Regions from separate parts of the Mesorhizobium sp. B2-4-14 genome, predicted to be linked through region 2. Evidence: riboswitches for the same ligand, from Rfam matches in the RefSeq annotation. Region 2 holds a riboswitch; the other holds the start of a gene.
What was found. A riboswitch is a leader RNA that binds a small molecule or an ion and turns the genes downstream of it on or off. The one in region 2 is predicted to bind thiamine pyrophosphate.
Positions count from the first base shown of each region.

Region 1: linked by a shared signal. The riboswitch ahead of FJ938_RS15385 (YkoF family thiamine/hydroxymethylpyrimidine-binding protein) and the one ahead of thiB (thiamine ABC transporter substrate binding subunit) in region 2 are both predicted to bind thiamine pyrophosphate.

Region 1 is NZ_VFVA01000015.1:56,913-64,416, forward strand. Features, by position in the region: gene FJ938_RS15370 (glycosyltransferase family 39 protein) at 28-1,542, shown strand; gene msrA (peptide-methionine (S)-S-oxide reductase MsrA) at 1,703-2,221, shown strand; gene FJ938_RS15380 (hypothetical protein) at 2,389-2,697, opposite strand; TPP riboswitch at 2,881-2,994, shown strand; gene FJ938_RS15385 (YkoF family thiamine/hydroxymethylpyrimidine-binding protein) at 2,985-3,593, shown strand; gene FJ938_RS15390 (ABC transporter permease) at 3,719-4,513, shown strand; gene FJ938_RS15395 (ABC transporter ATP-binding protein) at 4,510-5,274, shown strand; gene FJ938_RS15400 (ABC transporter substrate-binding protein) at 5,302-6,327, shown strand; gene FJ938_RS15405 (hypothetical protein) at 6,481-7,011, opposite strand.
Region 2 is NZ_VFVA01000014.1:94,139-101,642, reverse strand. Features, by position in the region: gene FJ938_RS14905 (RNA polymerase factor sigma-32) at 1-308, shown strand, start outside; gene FJ938_RS14900 (M48 family metalloprotease) at 390-1,796, opposite strand; gene thiQ (thiamine ABC transporter ATP-binding protein) at 2,119-2,901, opposite strand; gene thiP (thiamine/thiamine pyrophosphate ABC transporter permease) at 2,894-4,516, opposite strand; gene thiB (thiamine ABC transporter substrate binding subunit) at 4,655-5,653, opposite strand; TPP riboswitch at 5,698-5,812, opposite strand; gene FJ938_RS14880 (thiamine diphosphokinase) at 5,900-6,544, shown strand; gene FJ938_RS14875 (ABC-F family ATP-binding cassette domain-containing protein) at 6,546-7,504, shown strand, end outside.

The DNA.
Region 1 (7,504 bases), on a different contig from region 2:
CGCCGCATGGTGGGAATAGATGACTCCATGGATCGTTGGGTGCCGGCAGGACTGCCCGGCACGGGCCTGGACTCGTCATCGGTCTGGCGTGGCCTGCTTCGTCACCCCTGGTATTTGCTGGCGCTTTTGTGCCTGGCGCAGATCCTGTGCTGGACGGTGGTGCCATCGCTGGTCAATCCCGCGCCGCCTGGCGACATCGTGGAAGGCTTCATGTGGGGCCGCGAATGGGTGCTTTTGACCTACAAGCATCCGCAGCTTCCCGCCTGGCTGCTCGAGACCAGCCATCTTCTGACCGGATCGTTCCGCTGGCCGCAATATCTGCTTGCTCAGCTGACGATCTCCACGACTTTCGTCCTGGTCTATCTGCTGGCCCGCGACATGCTGGGGCGCAACCGTGCGCTGGCTGCCGTCTTGCTGCTGCCGTCGGTCTATTTCTTCGGCTGGCCAACCCCGCAATTCAATCATGACTACGCGCAGATGCCGTTCTGGGCGGCTATCTGCTGGCTGCTCTGGCGCGCCGGCCGCGGCGGCGGGCCGGGCTGGTGGCTGGCGCTCGGACTGGTGTCGGGCGTCGGGCTTTATGCCAAGTTCTCCACCGGCCTGCTGCTTGCCTTCGGTGCACTCTGGCTGCTGTGCGACGCACGTGCGCGCAGCCGGTTGGCCACGCCTTGGCCATGGCTTGGTCTTGCCGTTTTTCTCGCCGTGGCCGCGCCGCTGGCCATTGAGCTCTATCGCATCGATTTCTTGCCGCTGACCTATTTCGCCTACCGCGACGCGTGGGTGACCGAACACCGTGCCCGCCTCTACTATATCGGTGTCCAACTGGCCGGGCTCTCAGGCTTCCTCCTGGTGCTGGCCATATCGGGGCTGCTGCGGCGCACGCCAGCTCCACAGGAGCCCATCGAGCGCGGCAAGCTCGCCTATCTCGTGTGGATGGGGCTCGGGCCGGCGATGCTGATCATGGTCGCCTCGTTGTTCACCGGCACCGGCGAGTCCTGGGGGGCGCCGATGTACAATCTCATTGGCGTCGTGGTGCTCGCTTTCCTTGGCCATCGGCTTGGCGCCGTCGAGATGCGAAGGCTGGCGATCTGCGCCTTCATCTGCATCCTCACCATGTCAGGCGCATATGCGGCCATTCGCTGGACGAATTGCAACATAAGGGGGCGCATGGATGCTGTCTGCTGGCCGGCGCAGCCCATCTCTGACGAGGCGGAAGCGATCTGGCACGCAGCGGCACCTGGCCGGCTCGACATTGTCGGCGGCGATACCAACCTGGCCATGCTGGCCGGCCTCAATGCGTATGACAAGCCGTCGATCTTCACCGACCTGAATATGAAGTTCGCGCCCTGGATCACAAGCCAGCGGCTGCATGACCACGGCATGCTGATGGTCTGGTCTGGTCGCGGCGTACCGTTGCCGCTGCGGGCATGGCTGGGCAACATCCCGGTCAAGACCGTTCTTTTCAACTGGTCGCGCGGGGCACCGCCAATAGCCATCAACTTTGCTGTCATTCCGCCCGGCACGTGGTATCCGCGCGGCTGAAGCCTGTCGTCCGGTTGCCACTGGCCGAGGCCGCCGCTCATTCCCAGGCGACTGGACGAAACGGGCGGCAATGCCCATTTATGGGGCAACTCAATTTTCTTTGCGCAATTCCTGACGGGAAACCGTCAAACAGCCGGAATTGCTTTTTGGGAGACGAAACATGGCGACTTCGAGCGAACGAGCGGTACTTGCCGGGGGCTGCTTCTGGGGCATGCAGGATCTGATCCGGCGCTTTCCGGGTGTCCTTTCCACCCGGGTTGGCTACAGCGGCGGCGATGTGCCGAATGCCACCTATCGCAATCATGGTACCCACGCCGAGGCGATCGAGATCGATTTCGATCCGGCCAGGATCAGCTACCGCACCTTGCTGGAATTCTTCTTCCAGATCCACGATCCGACGACGCGCAACCGGCAGGGCAACGATGTCGGGATGAGCTACCGTTCGGCGATCTACTATACCAGCGACGAGCAGATGCGCGTCGCTGAAGACACCATCGCCGACGTCGATGCTTCCGGTCTATGGCCTGGCAAGGTCGTCACCGAAGTCGCGCCGGCCGGTGACTTCTGGGAGGCCGAACCCGAGCATCAGGATTATCTGGAGAAGTATCCCAACGGCTATACCTGCCATTTCGTCAGGCCCGGCTGGAAGCTGCCGGTTCGCGAAAAGGCGGCGTCCTGACGTCTCGGCTCAAAGCATGGAACCTTGGGTCCAAACGGACGCCTCGGTTGATAACAGGCGATATCCCTGATCCGCCGCGAATCCCTTTCGGGAGCGTTGGGAACGATATCGAAACAGAGAAAGCCGCCAGGCATCCACCCGGCGGCTTTCTCTGTTTGGGCAATGACTTATTTGCCGCAGTTCTTGTCGTTCAAGGTCGGCGCCGTGGCGTTGCCACTGGCATCGGACTGCGCACCTTGCGGGTTGGTCGGGCAATTCCGGTCCGCATTGGAATTCATGTCGCCCGGCGTGATGGTCGTGCTGTTGGTCATTGCCGGATCGAGCGTATCAGGCGAAGCTGGCGTGCTCGGTTCTACAGTGACCGACTTGCCGCTGCCGCCAGAGCCATCGGTGCCGCTCGCGCTATTGCTTTGCGCCATCGCGGAACTGGCAAGAGTGACAGTGAGCGCCGAAGCTGCGAGGATTTTCATGAACATGGCTGGTCTCCATTTTCCGTGAACTCGTCGCGTAGCGACTGGCGAAACAACCTCTCGACCTGGTGAAGGTTCCCGGAAAATTTCGCGCCGGCGCAGCCCACTGCCACTGCTCTGGCGCAACGCCTGTGGCGCAGCTCGCCGAAAAAAACCGCTTCCCCAATCGATCGAATGGTGCTTTAACGCGCTCATCCACAGGGGTGCTCCGTACGGTCGGGGCTGAGACGGGGGCGGCAAGCCCACAGACCCTAGAAGCTGATCTGGGTAATACCAGCGGAGCGAGGCGGGCGATGTTTTCAGGCGCACAGATTTCCCTATATCCCATGGCCGACGATTTCGTCGGCGTCATCCTGCGCGCGCTCGGTGCGCTCGATCCCTACCGGGATAGGTTGCGGATCGAGACCGACGACATCACGACACTGCTGGTCGGGCCGCCCGAAGTGCTGTTTCCGGCCATGCGCGATCTGTTCGTGGCGGCGGCGAGAAGCGGCAAGCATTGCGTGCTGTCGGCCGCCGTCTCGCGCGGCTGCCCGGGCGAGCCGGACGATCCGATCTGCCGCTCCGACGAGATCGGCGGCCCGGCAATCCCGCTCGGCGAGCGCAAGCTGGCCGGAATCCGTGCCGTGCAGTCGACACCTTCGACCGACCAGCCGGCGGCCGCGCAATTCTCGCTCTATGTGATGGGCACCGGCGACCACATGGACGAGATCTATGGCTGCATCGACTTCCTGAAGCAGTCGGGCGTCTTCGAGCGCTCCAAGCATTTCTGCACCAAGCTGCGCGGCGATGCCGGCGCGATCTTCGCCACGCTCAACGAAGCTTTCTGCCGCTTCGGCCCGGGCGCCGGCCACGTGACCCTCGACATCACCATTTCGGCCAACAGCCCGACCGCGGTTTGAGCGGCGCTTGGCCGCCGTCGAGGATATTGTCGTGGTTGGTTCGTTTGATCCGCCTGGGAAAGGTGCCCCTACGCCCAGGCGTCCACAGGGAGCAGCGAAGCCGTTGGTGATTGGCGAAGGCGGCGGTGACCGCCGCCTTCGCCAGAGCAGCCCCCGCGGCCCTCGCTTTCGCCCTGCTGCTTGCCGCCTGGGAGCTCTACGCCCGCTTCGGCGGCATCGCGCCCACCGTGCTGCCGGCGCCGTCGCGCGTGCTGGCGCAGGCGTGGGAGAACCGCGCAGCGCTGGCCGACAACACGCTGCCCACCATCGGCGCCACGCTGGCCGGCTTTGCCTGCTCGCTCGCCGCCGCCTTCGTGCTTTCAACGGTGGTCGATTTCCTGCCGAGGCTGCGCCGCGCGCTGTTCCCGATCCTGATCGCCAGCCAGACCTTGCCGCTGGTGGCGATCGCGCCACTGGTGGTGCTGTGGTTCGGCTTCGGGCTGCTGCCAAAGATCCTGCTCGTCGCGCTGGTCACCTTCTTCCCGATGATGGTGGCGCTGGTCGAAGGTTATGCGTCGACCAGCAAAGAGATTGCCCAGATGCTCGCCGCCATGGGGGCGGGGCGCTGGCGCATTTTCTGGCTGGCTCGTCTGCCTTCGGCGCTGCCCTATTTCTTTGCCGGCCTCCGCATTTCCATCACCTATGCCGTGGTCGGCGCGATCTTCGCCGAATATGCCGGCGCGGCGAAGGGGCTGGGCATCTACATGCTGAGCGCCAAGAACAATTTCCGGCCCGACCTGGTGCTCGCCGCGGTCGCCGTCAGCTCGGCGCTGACGCTTGCCTTGTTCGGACTGACGGTGCTCGTCCAGCGCCTTGCCATGCCGTGGGAAAGGGCTGGGCGCGATGCAAAGCCGGAGCCGGCCGAGGAGGACCGGTCATGACCCGGCTGGAACTCCGCGACGTGCGCAAGAACTTCGGCGCGCTCGAGGTGCTCTCCGGCATCTCGATGACCGTGGACGATGGCGAGTTCGTCTCTATCCTCGGGCCGTCCGGCGCCGGCAAGTCGACGCTCCTCCAGTTGCTGACCGGTGCGATTGCGGGCGAGGGCGAGATGCGCTTCGACGGCGCGCCGCTGGACGATCACGGCCGCCATTTCGCTTTCATGCCGCAGCGCGACGCGCTGATGCCATGGCGGCGCGTCATCGACAACGCCGCGCTTGGACTGGAGGTGCAGGGCGTGAGGCGCCGCGCCGCGCGCGAGCGGGTCGCGCCGCTGTTCGCCGAGTTCGGCCTTGCCGGCTTCGAGCGCGCCTGGCCGGCCGAACTGTCCGGCGGCATGCGCCAGCGCGCCGCCTTGCTGCGCACCGTGGTGCAGCAGCGCGACATGCTTCTGCTCGACGAGCCTTTCGGCGCGCTCGACGCGCTCACCCGCACGGCCATGCAGCGCTGGCTGGAGAAGATGTGGGCGAGCCATCGCTGGACGGCGCTGCTCATCACCCATGACGTGCGCGAGGCGGTGCTTCTGTCCGACCGCATCTATGTGCTGTCGGAGCGGCCTGCGCGTGTCGTTGCCGAAGTGGCCGTGCCGCTACCGCGCCCGCGCACCGAAAGTGCAGCGCTCGCCCGCGAGGCGGCGGCAATCGAGGCCAGCATCCTCGACACGCTGCTGGGGGCAGGCCGAACCGAATTCCCGATCGTTTGATGGCCCGATTGTTTGATGGAGAGAAAAATGACTGAACTCAACCGCCGCCAGGCGCTGCTCCTGGCTTTGGCCGCCGGCCTGCCGCTGGCTTCGCTCGCCGGGGCCGCACGCGCCAGGGCGGAAGCGCAAAAAATCACCGTCGCGCTCGACTGGACTGTCAACACCAACCACATCGGTCTGTTCGTCGCTCGCGACAAGGATTTCTACCGCGATGCCAGGCTCGATGTCGAAATCCTGCCCTATGGCGATACCGGCTCGGGCACGCTGGTCGCCAACCGCGTCGCTGATTTCGGCATTTCCGGCGCGCTCGGCCTGTTCACGCAGAAGAGCGCGGGCGCGGATCTCAAGGCGGTCTATGCCGTCGTCCAGTCGGAGACCGGCCGCGTCGTCTTCAACGCCGACCGCGCCGCTATCAAGAGCCCGAAGGATCTTGACGGCCTGACCTATGGCGGTTTCGGCAGCGCCTGGGAGAACGCGCTGATCTCGACCATCATCCGCCACGACGGCGGCAAGGGCGATTTCAAGACAGTGACGCTCGGTACCTCGGCTTATGATGCGCTGGCGAGCAGCGCCGTGGATTTCACGCTGGAAGTCTCGACCTGGGAAGGCGTGGAGGCCGGGCTCAAGGGCCTGAAGCAGCGCAGCTTCCGCTACGCCGACTACGGCGTGCCGGACGAGCACACCACCTTCATCGCTTCCAGCAATGCGTTCCTGTCGGCTAATCCAAAGGCGGCCGCCGCCTTCGTGCAGGCGACACGGCGCGGCTACGAGTTCGCCGTCGACCAGCCGCAAGAGGCCGGCGACCTCTTGATTACCGCGAACAAGGATACGCTCACCAATCCGGCTTTGATCCAAGCCTCGCTGAAGGCGCTGAACGACGGTCATTTCCTGAAGAGTGCCGCCGGCGCTATCGGCACCATCGACAAGGCCAAGGTCGAGGCGATGGGCGGGTATTTGTTCTCGTCGGGAATACTGCTCGATGGCAATGGCAAGGCGCTGAAGCAAAAGCCGGATTTCGAGGGGTATTTCACCAACGAGTTTGTAGGCGCCTGAGCGAAGGAACGCGGCGTCCGGTCAAGACACGTCAGCCGCCGCGCCTAATTCTTCGCGATGGCGTAGAGCAGGGCGGTTTTGATGTGCCACCCAGGCTCGCCTTGCAGCGACAGGGCGGCGGCGTAGAACTTCGCGACGGCGGGGCAGAGACCCTCAAAGTCCTGGTCTACGTTCGCGATGGCGTCCATCTCGACCGGCGTGCCGCCGCTTCTGATGAAGGCGTCGGCGACCAGCGACCAGTCCTGATCGCTGGGCATGGCCGCCGGCAAACCGCTTCTTTTTGGCTGCGCCGAAGGCGTTGAACAGCGTGGCACCAATCTTGTCCGGGTGAGCCAGGAAATCGTGGCCGGGCGCGCTGATCGCGTCCGGCCCATTGCGCAGGTAATTGTTGCACGTGGCAGGCGTTTCTCGTGCCATGACATGATTGAGCATGTCGAGCTGCGCGGAAAGCGCTTGCGAGACCTCGCTGTCCGGCGCTGAAGTCAGGAGCGGTGTATATCTTTGCCTCGGATCGGCGACCGCCTGTCTGCTGACATTGCGCACTTCTGTTCCACTTCCGGTCTGGGCCGCGGCAGTGATCTTGCGCAGCATCGCATCGTAATCGTCCGGAAATTCCCGGGCGATCGCCTTGAATATCTGGAGGCCCTGCTTCCGGATCTCGGCATCGACGTCGGCGGTGGTCATCGGCTGGGGCGACCTCGCCACCGTCTCGTAGAGATCTGAAGTATGCCGAAGCCTGCTTGTTATCGAGCGCAATCGCCTCGCTGTAATCGGCGATCGACCGATCGTAATCCTGCTTGTCGTCCCGGGCGACGGCCCGATAGATGTATGCGGTGGCGCGGATGCTCGGCGGCTCCGCGGTGTCCTCGGCAATCGCCGTGCAGGCGGCTATGTGCTTGTCCGGCTCGACACTCTCGCCAATGCAGGTTGCATAGTCCTTCTCTGACGCGAGGACCGGTGGGTTCAGCGCAAGGATGACCGCAAGCCCAGCCAATTGCCGCCGTTTGAGGAGGTCTTCGCCTGCACGAATGATATGATAGCAGCGGCTGCCCCGCACCCTTCCAACTCGCCATTTGGCTGGTCCTCCCCCGAAAACCCTGGTCCACTTCAGCGGTAATCCGCCTATTGTTCTTTATTTGTTCCGCAATGCAAGCATAAATTGCAATATAGCAGACAC
Region 2 (7,504 bases):
CGGGCGCCACCGAACGGATGGATTTCCTGGTTTCGGACGACCCGCTGCCCGACGAGATCGTCGGCGACAAGATCGACGTCGCGCGCCGCTCGCTCTGGCTGAAAGCCGCTCTCGCCGCCCTCAACGCCCGCGAACTGCGCATCATCGAGGAAAGGCGGCTGACCGACGAGGGCGCGACGCTCGAGGCACTCGGTGAGACACTCGGCATCTCCAAGGAACGCGTCCGCCAGATCGAGGCGCGCGCCATGGAAAAGCTCAAAGTCGCGCTGGTGAAGCAGAATCCGGAATTTCTGGCGACAGCAGCCTAAAGCAAAGGGCGTAGCGGTTTTCCGTTCGGAACTGCGTAGAAACCAAACGCTGAACCGCTCTAAGATCCCGGCAACAACGGGCTACTTGTCGGTGACAATCTTGACCTTGTCACCGGCCGAGACCGCGGCCCCCGGCGACAACGCATTGAGCACCCGGAACAGGTCGAGCTTGCGATCGACGCCCACCATTTGCGCGGCAAGCGAGCCCATGGTCTGTCCGGGCTGCACGGTGAGCACGCGGATATGCAGCGGCTTGAGCGCCGCCTTTTCCGCGGCACTCAGGGTCCGGAACGACCCGCTGACCGACCGCGCCACCGTATCCAGCGAAGTGCTGGCCGAAGGGGCCGCTGTCAGCAGCCGATAGACCTGGCCGCCGGCACGGATCACCGCGATGTCGAACTGCCAGCCTTGCGCGCCGGCATGCGCGGTCGCGGCGTCATTGCCGTTGATCGTTTCCTGCTTGACGGTGCTGTCGTCAAGGCCAGCCACCCAGCCGCTTCTGATGTAGTCGGTCAAGGAGCGGTTCTTGTCGATCGAAACGCCATCGAAGCGGATCGCTATGTCGCCTGGTCCGGTCGCCGTCACCGCCGCCGCCGAATTGTCAATAATGAAGCCATCCGGCACCGTGAACGACACGCCGAGGCCCGGATGCAGGAAGGTCTCGCCCCGCACATAGCCTTCCTCCGGCGTGTCGCCATAGAGCAGGCCGTCTATGCCGGCGAGGAAGGAATCGCGGTCGCGCGTGCCCACACCCGGCGCGCCGAACTGGCGGGCGTGGCGCTGCGCCAGGTCGATGCGCTGCGGCGTGTTGGGATGCGTGGCCAGGAAATCCAGACTGGCGTCGGTGGCACCGCTGATCGAACGGAAATCGGTGTAGGCCGACATCGACTGCAGGAATCGGCCGGCGGCGTAAGGGTCATAGCCGGCCTCGCCGATCGACTTGATGCCGATGGCGTCTGCTTCCAACTCCTGGTTGCGCGAGAACTGCGCCAGCCGGAGCTTGCCACGGATGAGTGCCGCCTTGGCGGTCGGGCTGTCGCCAAGCACATCCGAGACCACCTTTGTCGCCAAGCCTTCCTCGGCCTCCAGCTGCTGGCGTTGCAAGCCGTGATTGGCTGTGACGTGGCCCATCTCATGGGCGATGACAGCGGCGAGCTCGGACGAATCATTAGCCAGCGCCAGCAGGCCGCGTGTGACGTAGAGATAGCCGCCCGGCAACGCGAAGGCGTTGACATTGGGCGAATTGAGGATGGTGATGCGATAGGTCTGGGTCGGGTTCGCCGACACCACGGTCAGATTGCCGACGACCTTGGCGACCATGCGCTCGAGTTTGGGATCGGAATATTCGCCGCCATAGGTCGCTAGGATGCGCGGATGCTGTGCCTTGGCCAGTTCGGCAAGCTTGTTGTTGGCGGCGACATTGTCGACCGTGATCGGCTTGTCGGATGGTTGGAAGCCGGATTCCTGGACTTCCGGAGGCGTGAACATCTGGCAGCTTGCCAAGGCCACGGCAAAGCCGGCCAGCGCCAGAAAGCGCACCAGCGGATTCCTTCTTGGTCTGTCAACGCCGATCGCCAGAACGGCTTCCTTTCAGGTCCCGGCGCATGACCACGAAAATCGGAGGCGATCTTCGGAACGTGTCATGCGCAAAAAACAAACTGCTACACCATCCGTCACGCGTCCCTCGAGGCGCGCGGCGGATGGTGTAGGCAAATCACGGCGTGTGCCGGACCAGTAGGGCGGACCTAGCCACACTACTTTGACCATGGCAAGCAAGCGCCCCATCGCCCTGAGCTGGTTTGACCGTAAATTATGTCCGCTTCCGGGCAATATCTCGTGATACGGCATCCCCAGCACCTGAACCGATGTAGCGTCGGAATGCCTCCGGACCAGCCCCGGCAAAGAAATCGTCCGCCTTGCCGGTCGCCGCAACAGCGCCATTGTCCAGAAACACCACATTCTGGCCGATGCGCCGGGCATCCTGCGGCTGGTGCGTCACGAACAGCACCGTCATCCCACGTTCGGCATGAACCCCGGCAACCAGGTCGAGCATGTCGTCGCGCAAGGCCGGCCCGAGCGAAGCGAACGGTTCATCGAGCAACAGCACTGGGCGGTCGCGCACCAGCACGCGCGCCAGGGCAACGCGCTGCCGTTCGCCACCGGAAAGTTCGCGCGGCAACCGCTTCTCCTTGCCGGCAAGACCGGTGCGCAGAAGCGCCTCCGCGATATCAGTGCGGTCGGCCTCGGTCAGCCGCAGCGACGGCGAGCGGCCGAGCCCGACATTCTGCTCGACGGAAAGATGGGCAAACAGATTGTTCTCCTGGAACACCATCGACACCGGCCGCGCCGAGGGTGGCTGGGCGCTGACATCCGTCCCACCGATCAGCACCCGGCCGGACCGGGGTGTCTCGAACCCGGCGACCAGGTTGAGCAACGTCGACTTCCCCGAGCCGCTCGGTCCCATGATGGCGATGATCTTTGTCGCGGCGAAATCAACATCGAAAACGAGCGGCGCTTCGCCATAACTGAACGATACCTTGTCCAGCCGCACCGAAGCGCCTCTTTCAAGCCTGCTGGCCGCCCCGTCAGGCATCCCGGTTCTTCTCCCTGCCCATCCAGTGGGCCGCCATGACCAGAGCCAGGCAGACGAGGCCGAGCAGCAGCGCTAGGCCGGCGGCATCCTCGGTACGATAGCTGCCCATGCGCGCCAGGAGAAGGTAGGGCAAGGTCTGCACGGAATCACTGCCGAACAGCGCGATGACCCCGAGATCGCCGAGCGACAGCGCCATGGCGAAGGCAAAGGCGGTGGCGAGCGGACGCCGCAGCGATGGCCAGTCGATCAGCCGCAGCCTGGTCCAGCCGAAAATCCCAAGTTGCGCGCAGAGCCGTTCGTGGCGTTCGCTCCCCGCATCATAGGCGGGGCGGACGGCGCGCAGCGCGAAAGGCATCGCCATAACCGCATTGACGGTGACGACCATGACCGGAGCGATGGCGAAGACATCGCCGGCATGGCGCAGCAGCAGGAACCAGCCGGCGCCGATGACGATCGGCGGCACGACCAGGACAAACCCCGCGCCGGTATCCGTGGCATATTCGAGCACTGTTCTTGGTCCGGCGCGGCGATCCAGCGCCAGCGCCCGGCGCGCCATGGTCAGGGCCAGCGACAGCATCACCGAAAGCAGGGCCGACAGGAAGGCCAGCGCAGCACTGGTCAGTGTCGCCTGCCGGACAGTGGCCTCGCCGGCCAGCTGGCCGAGATCGGCGCCAAGTCCGGCGACCACGGTGGCCGCCATGGGCCCGACAACGAACAGCAGCGCCAGCGCGATGAACGCTCCATTCAGCCACGCCTCGGTGGCCTTGACCGAGACATAGCGGCGCGGCGCGACCGGCAGGTTGGTGTCGCCGACGACATTGGCGCCGAGCCGCGTCAGCGCCAGCACGATGATGAAGGTCAAGCCGATCTGCAGCAATGTCAGTGCAACGGCTCGCGCGGGATCGAAATCGAAGCGCAATGCCTGGTAGATGCCGACCTCCAGCGTCGTCGCCGCCGGTCCGCCGCCAAGCGTCAGCACGATGGTGAAGGATGTGATGCAGAGCATGAAGACCAGCCCGGCGACGCCGGGCAAGGCGGCGCGCAGCGTCGGCCATTCGATCAGCCGGAATGCCGGCCCCGCGCCCATGCCGAGCTGGTTCGCCAGCCGCCATTGGTCGGCCTGTATGGTCTGCAGCGCTTCGAGGAACAGCCGCACGCCGAGCGGCAGGTTGAAGAAGACATGGGCGACCAGAATGCCTGAGAGCCCGTAGATGCCCGGCCAGCCCTGGCCGCCGACCGCGCTGAATAGACCGGCGAAATAGCCGGCGCGGCCGTAGAGCGCCAGGATGCCGAGTGCCGCGACGATCGCCGGAAGCGCCAGCGGCACGGCGAAGAGCTGCAGGATGAAGGCGCGGCCGAAAAAGCGCGGATGCCGCGACAGCGCCCGCGCCACGAACAATGCCGGGAGGACCGAAAGAAGCGTCGAGAGGCCTGCCTGCCACAGCGTGAAGCGCACGACGCGCAGCAGATAGGGATCGAAGGCTGCCCAGGCGCCCGAAAGGTCACCGGCGCCTTCGACGAGCAGGCCGGCAAACGCGCCACCGATCAAAAGGGCGATTGCCATAAGCGCGATGACGCCGGCGGTGACGCGGGGATCAGAAGACGCGCGTTGCATGCTGGGCCGTCAGTTTTAGGATCGCGACACTTACATCGCGACACTTACAGAGAATTGCGATCCTTCGCGCCCCCCTTCTGTCCGGCAGGACAGAGGGGGGCACCGTAGAGCGGTTATCTTCGATCAGTTTGTCTCAAACTACTTGCTCACCACCGCCAGCCATTCATCCACCCAGGCCTTGCGGTTGGCGGCGACCTCCTCGGGGCTGAACAGCAAGGTCTTGGTCGGCTTGACCAGCTTGTCGAAGGCCGGGTTGAGCGGCTTGTCGGTCTTGCCGGCCGGGAACATCCAGTTGGTCTCGGGGATGGCGTCCTGGAACTTCGGCCCGATCATGAAGGCCATGAACTTTTCCGCCAGCGGGTTCTTGGCTCCGGTCGTGGTGATGCCGGCTACCTCGATCTGGAGATATTCACCCTCATCGAATGAGGCCGCCTGGTAGCGCTCGGTCTTCTCTGCGACCATGTGGTAGGCCGGCGAGGTGGTGTAGGACAGCACCATTGGCGCCTCACCCTTGGTGAACAGGCCATAGGCTTCGCTCCAGCCCGGCGTCACGGTCAACACCTTCGTCTTGAGCTTGGCCCAGGCTTCCGGCGCCTTGTCGCCATAGACCGACTTCACCCACAACAGCAGGCCGAGCCCGGGCGTCGAGGTGCGCGGATCCTGGATGACGATCTTGTCGTCGGCGCTGCCTTCGACCAGCTCCTTCAGGCTCTTGGGCGGCGTCTTGAGCTTCTGCGTGTCATAGACGACAGCGAAATAGCCGTAGTCGAACGGGACAAAAGTATCGTCGCTCCAGCCGCCAGGCACATTGATACCGGTCACCGCGCCATGTGGCGCGAACAGGCCCGAAGCCTTGGCATCGGCGGTGAGATTGGTATCGAGGCCGAGCACGATATCGGCCTTGGTGGATGCCCCTTCGAGCTTGACGCGGTTGAGCAGGGCCACGCCGTCGGCGACCGAAACGAATTCGACATCACAGCCGCATTCGGCCTCGAATTCCTTCTTCACCACCGGGCCAGGACCCCAGTCGGCTGTGAAGCTCTCATAGGTGTAGACGGTGAGCTTGTCCTTGGCCACGGCCGGGCCGGACAGCACCACAACCATGGCTGTGCAAAGAGAATATAAAAGCGTGCGCATCGGCGCCTCCTTTCGTTCACGTGACAAGGAATTGAGGCGTCGGACTGTCCGAAACGTCTAATCCCTCCGCCGGTACAAACCGGATCAGGTTCAGCGGGTTGGCGAGACTGCCTCTCAGCCGGTCCGCGAACATCGCAGCCGGCACCCCGTTAGAGCGTTTCGACACATAGGCCCGGCCGCCGAACCGCGCAAGTGGGAGTTTGCCGCCTTCCGTTTCCCGTGCCGGGCTGGTAAGGGCGACGGGATATGAGCACATTCACCATCCTGCTTGGCGGCGATCTCATCCGCACGCCCCGGCTCGACCGCCAGGTCGAAGGCTCGCGCGTCATCGCCGCCGACGCCGGCATCGGCCATGCACGGATGCTGGGCGTTGTGCCGGAACTGTGGGTAGGCGACTTCGATTCGGTTCCGGCCGATCTGCCCGCCAACCTCGCCGCTGTGACCCGCCAAACCTTCCCGGCGGAGAAGGACAAGACCGACGGCGAACTCGCGATCGCGGCGGCACTCGAGCGCGGGGCAACCCGCCTTGTGCTGGTGGGCGCCTTCGGCGGCAAGCGGGCCGATCACGCCTTCCTGCATCTGGCGCTCGGCCTACGCCTGGCCGAGGCGGGAACCGACGTGCTTTTGACCAGCGGGGCCCAGGAAGGCGTCCCCCTGCTCAACGGAGCGGCTGGCTTCGACTACGACGACGGCACGCTGTTTTCGATCCTTGGCTTTTCCGAACTGGCTGGCCTGACCGTCACCGGCGCCAAATGGCCGCTCAACCAGGTCGAAGTGGCTTTCGGATCGTCACTGACCATCTCCAACGAGGTCAACGGCCGCCTCGAAATCGCGCTTGGCCGCGGCCGAGCGCTGCTGCTCGCCCATCCCTATCCCTTGCCCGAAAGCTGACATGGCCCCGCCTCTTCTCAATCTCGACGGGATAAAACTGACCTTCGGCGGCACGCCGCTGCTCGACGGCGCCGCCTTGACCGCTTCGGCCGGCGACAAGATCGCGCTGGTCGGCCGCAACGGATCGGGTAAATCGACGCTGCTCAAGATCGCCGCCGGCCTCATTGAGCCCCAGGACGGCGAGGTGTTCCGCCAGCCTTCGGCGACTGTCCGCTATCTGCCGCAGATGCCCGACATGGAAGGTTTTGCCACCGTGCGGGCCTATGTCGAGGCCGGGCTCGGGCCTGCCGACGATCCCTACCGCGCCAGCTACCTGATGGAGCATCTCGGCCTGTCGGGCGAGGAGCGGCCGGGCGACCTGTCCGGCGGCGAGGCCAGACGCGCCGCCCTTGCCCGCGTCATGGCGCCGGAACCTGATATTCTACTGCTTGATGAGCCGACCAACCATCTCGATCTGTCGGTCATCGAATGGCTGGAAGAGGAACTCGTCCGCACCTCCTCGGCGCTCATCGTCATCTCGCACGACCGCCGCTTTCTCGAGCGCGTGTCGCGCGCCACTGTCTGGCTCGACCGTGGCCAGACCCGCAGGCTGGACAAGGGTTTTGGCTATTTCGAGGAATGGCGCGACCTGGTGCTGGAAGAGGAAGAGCGCGAGCAGCACAAGCTCGGCCGCCAGATCGTGCGCGAGGAGCACTGGCTGCGCTACGGCGTGACGGCGCGGCGCAAGCGCAACATGCGCCGGCTGGGCGAGTTGCAGACCATGCGCCAGCGCTTTCGCGGCCATCGCGGCGCCGAAGGCACTGCGACCATGGTGGCGAGCGACGCCGCCGAATCCGGCAAGCTGGTGATCGAGGCGAAAAACATCGAGAAGAGTTTTGATGATCTCACCGTGGTCAAGGGATTCTCGACCCGCATCCAGCGCGGCGACCGCGTCGGCCTTGTCGGGCCGAACGGCGCCGG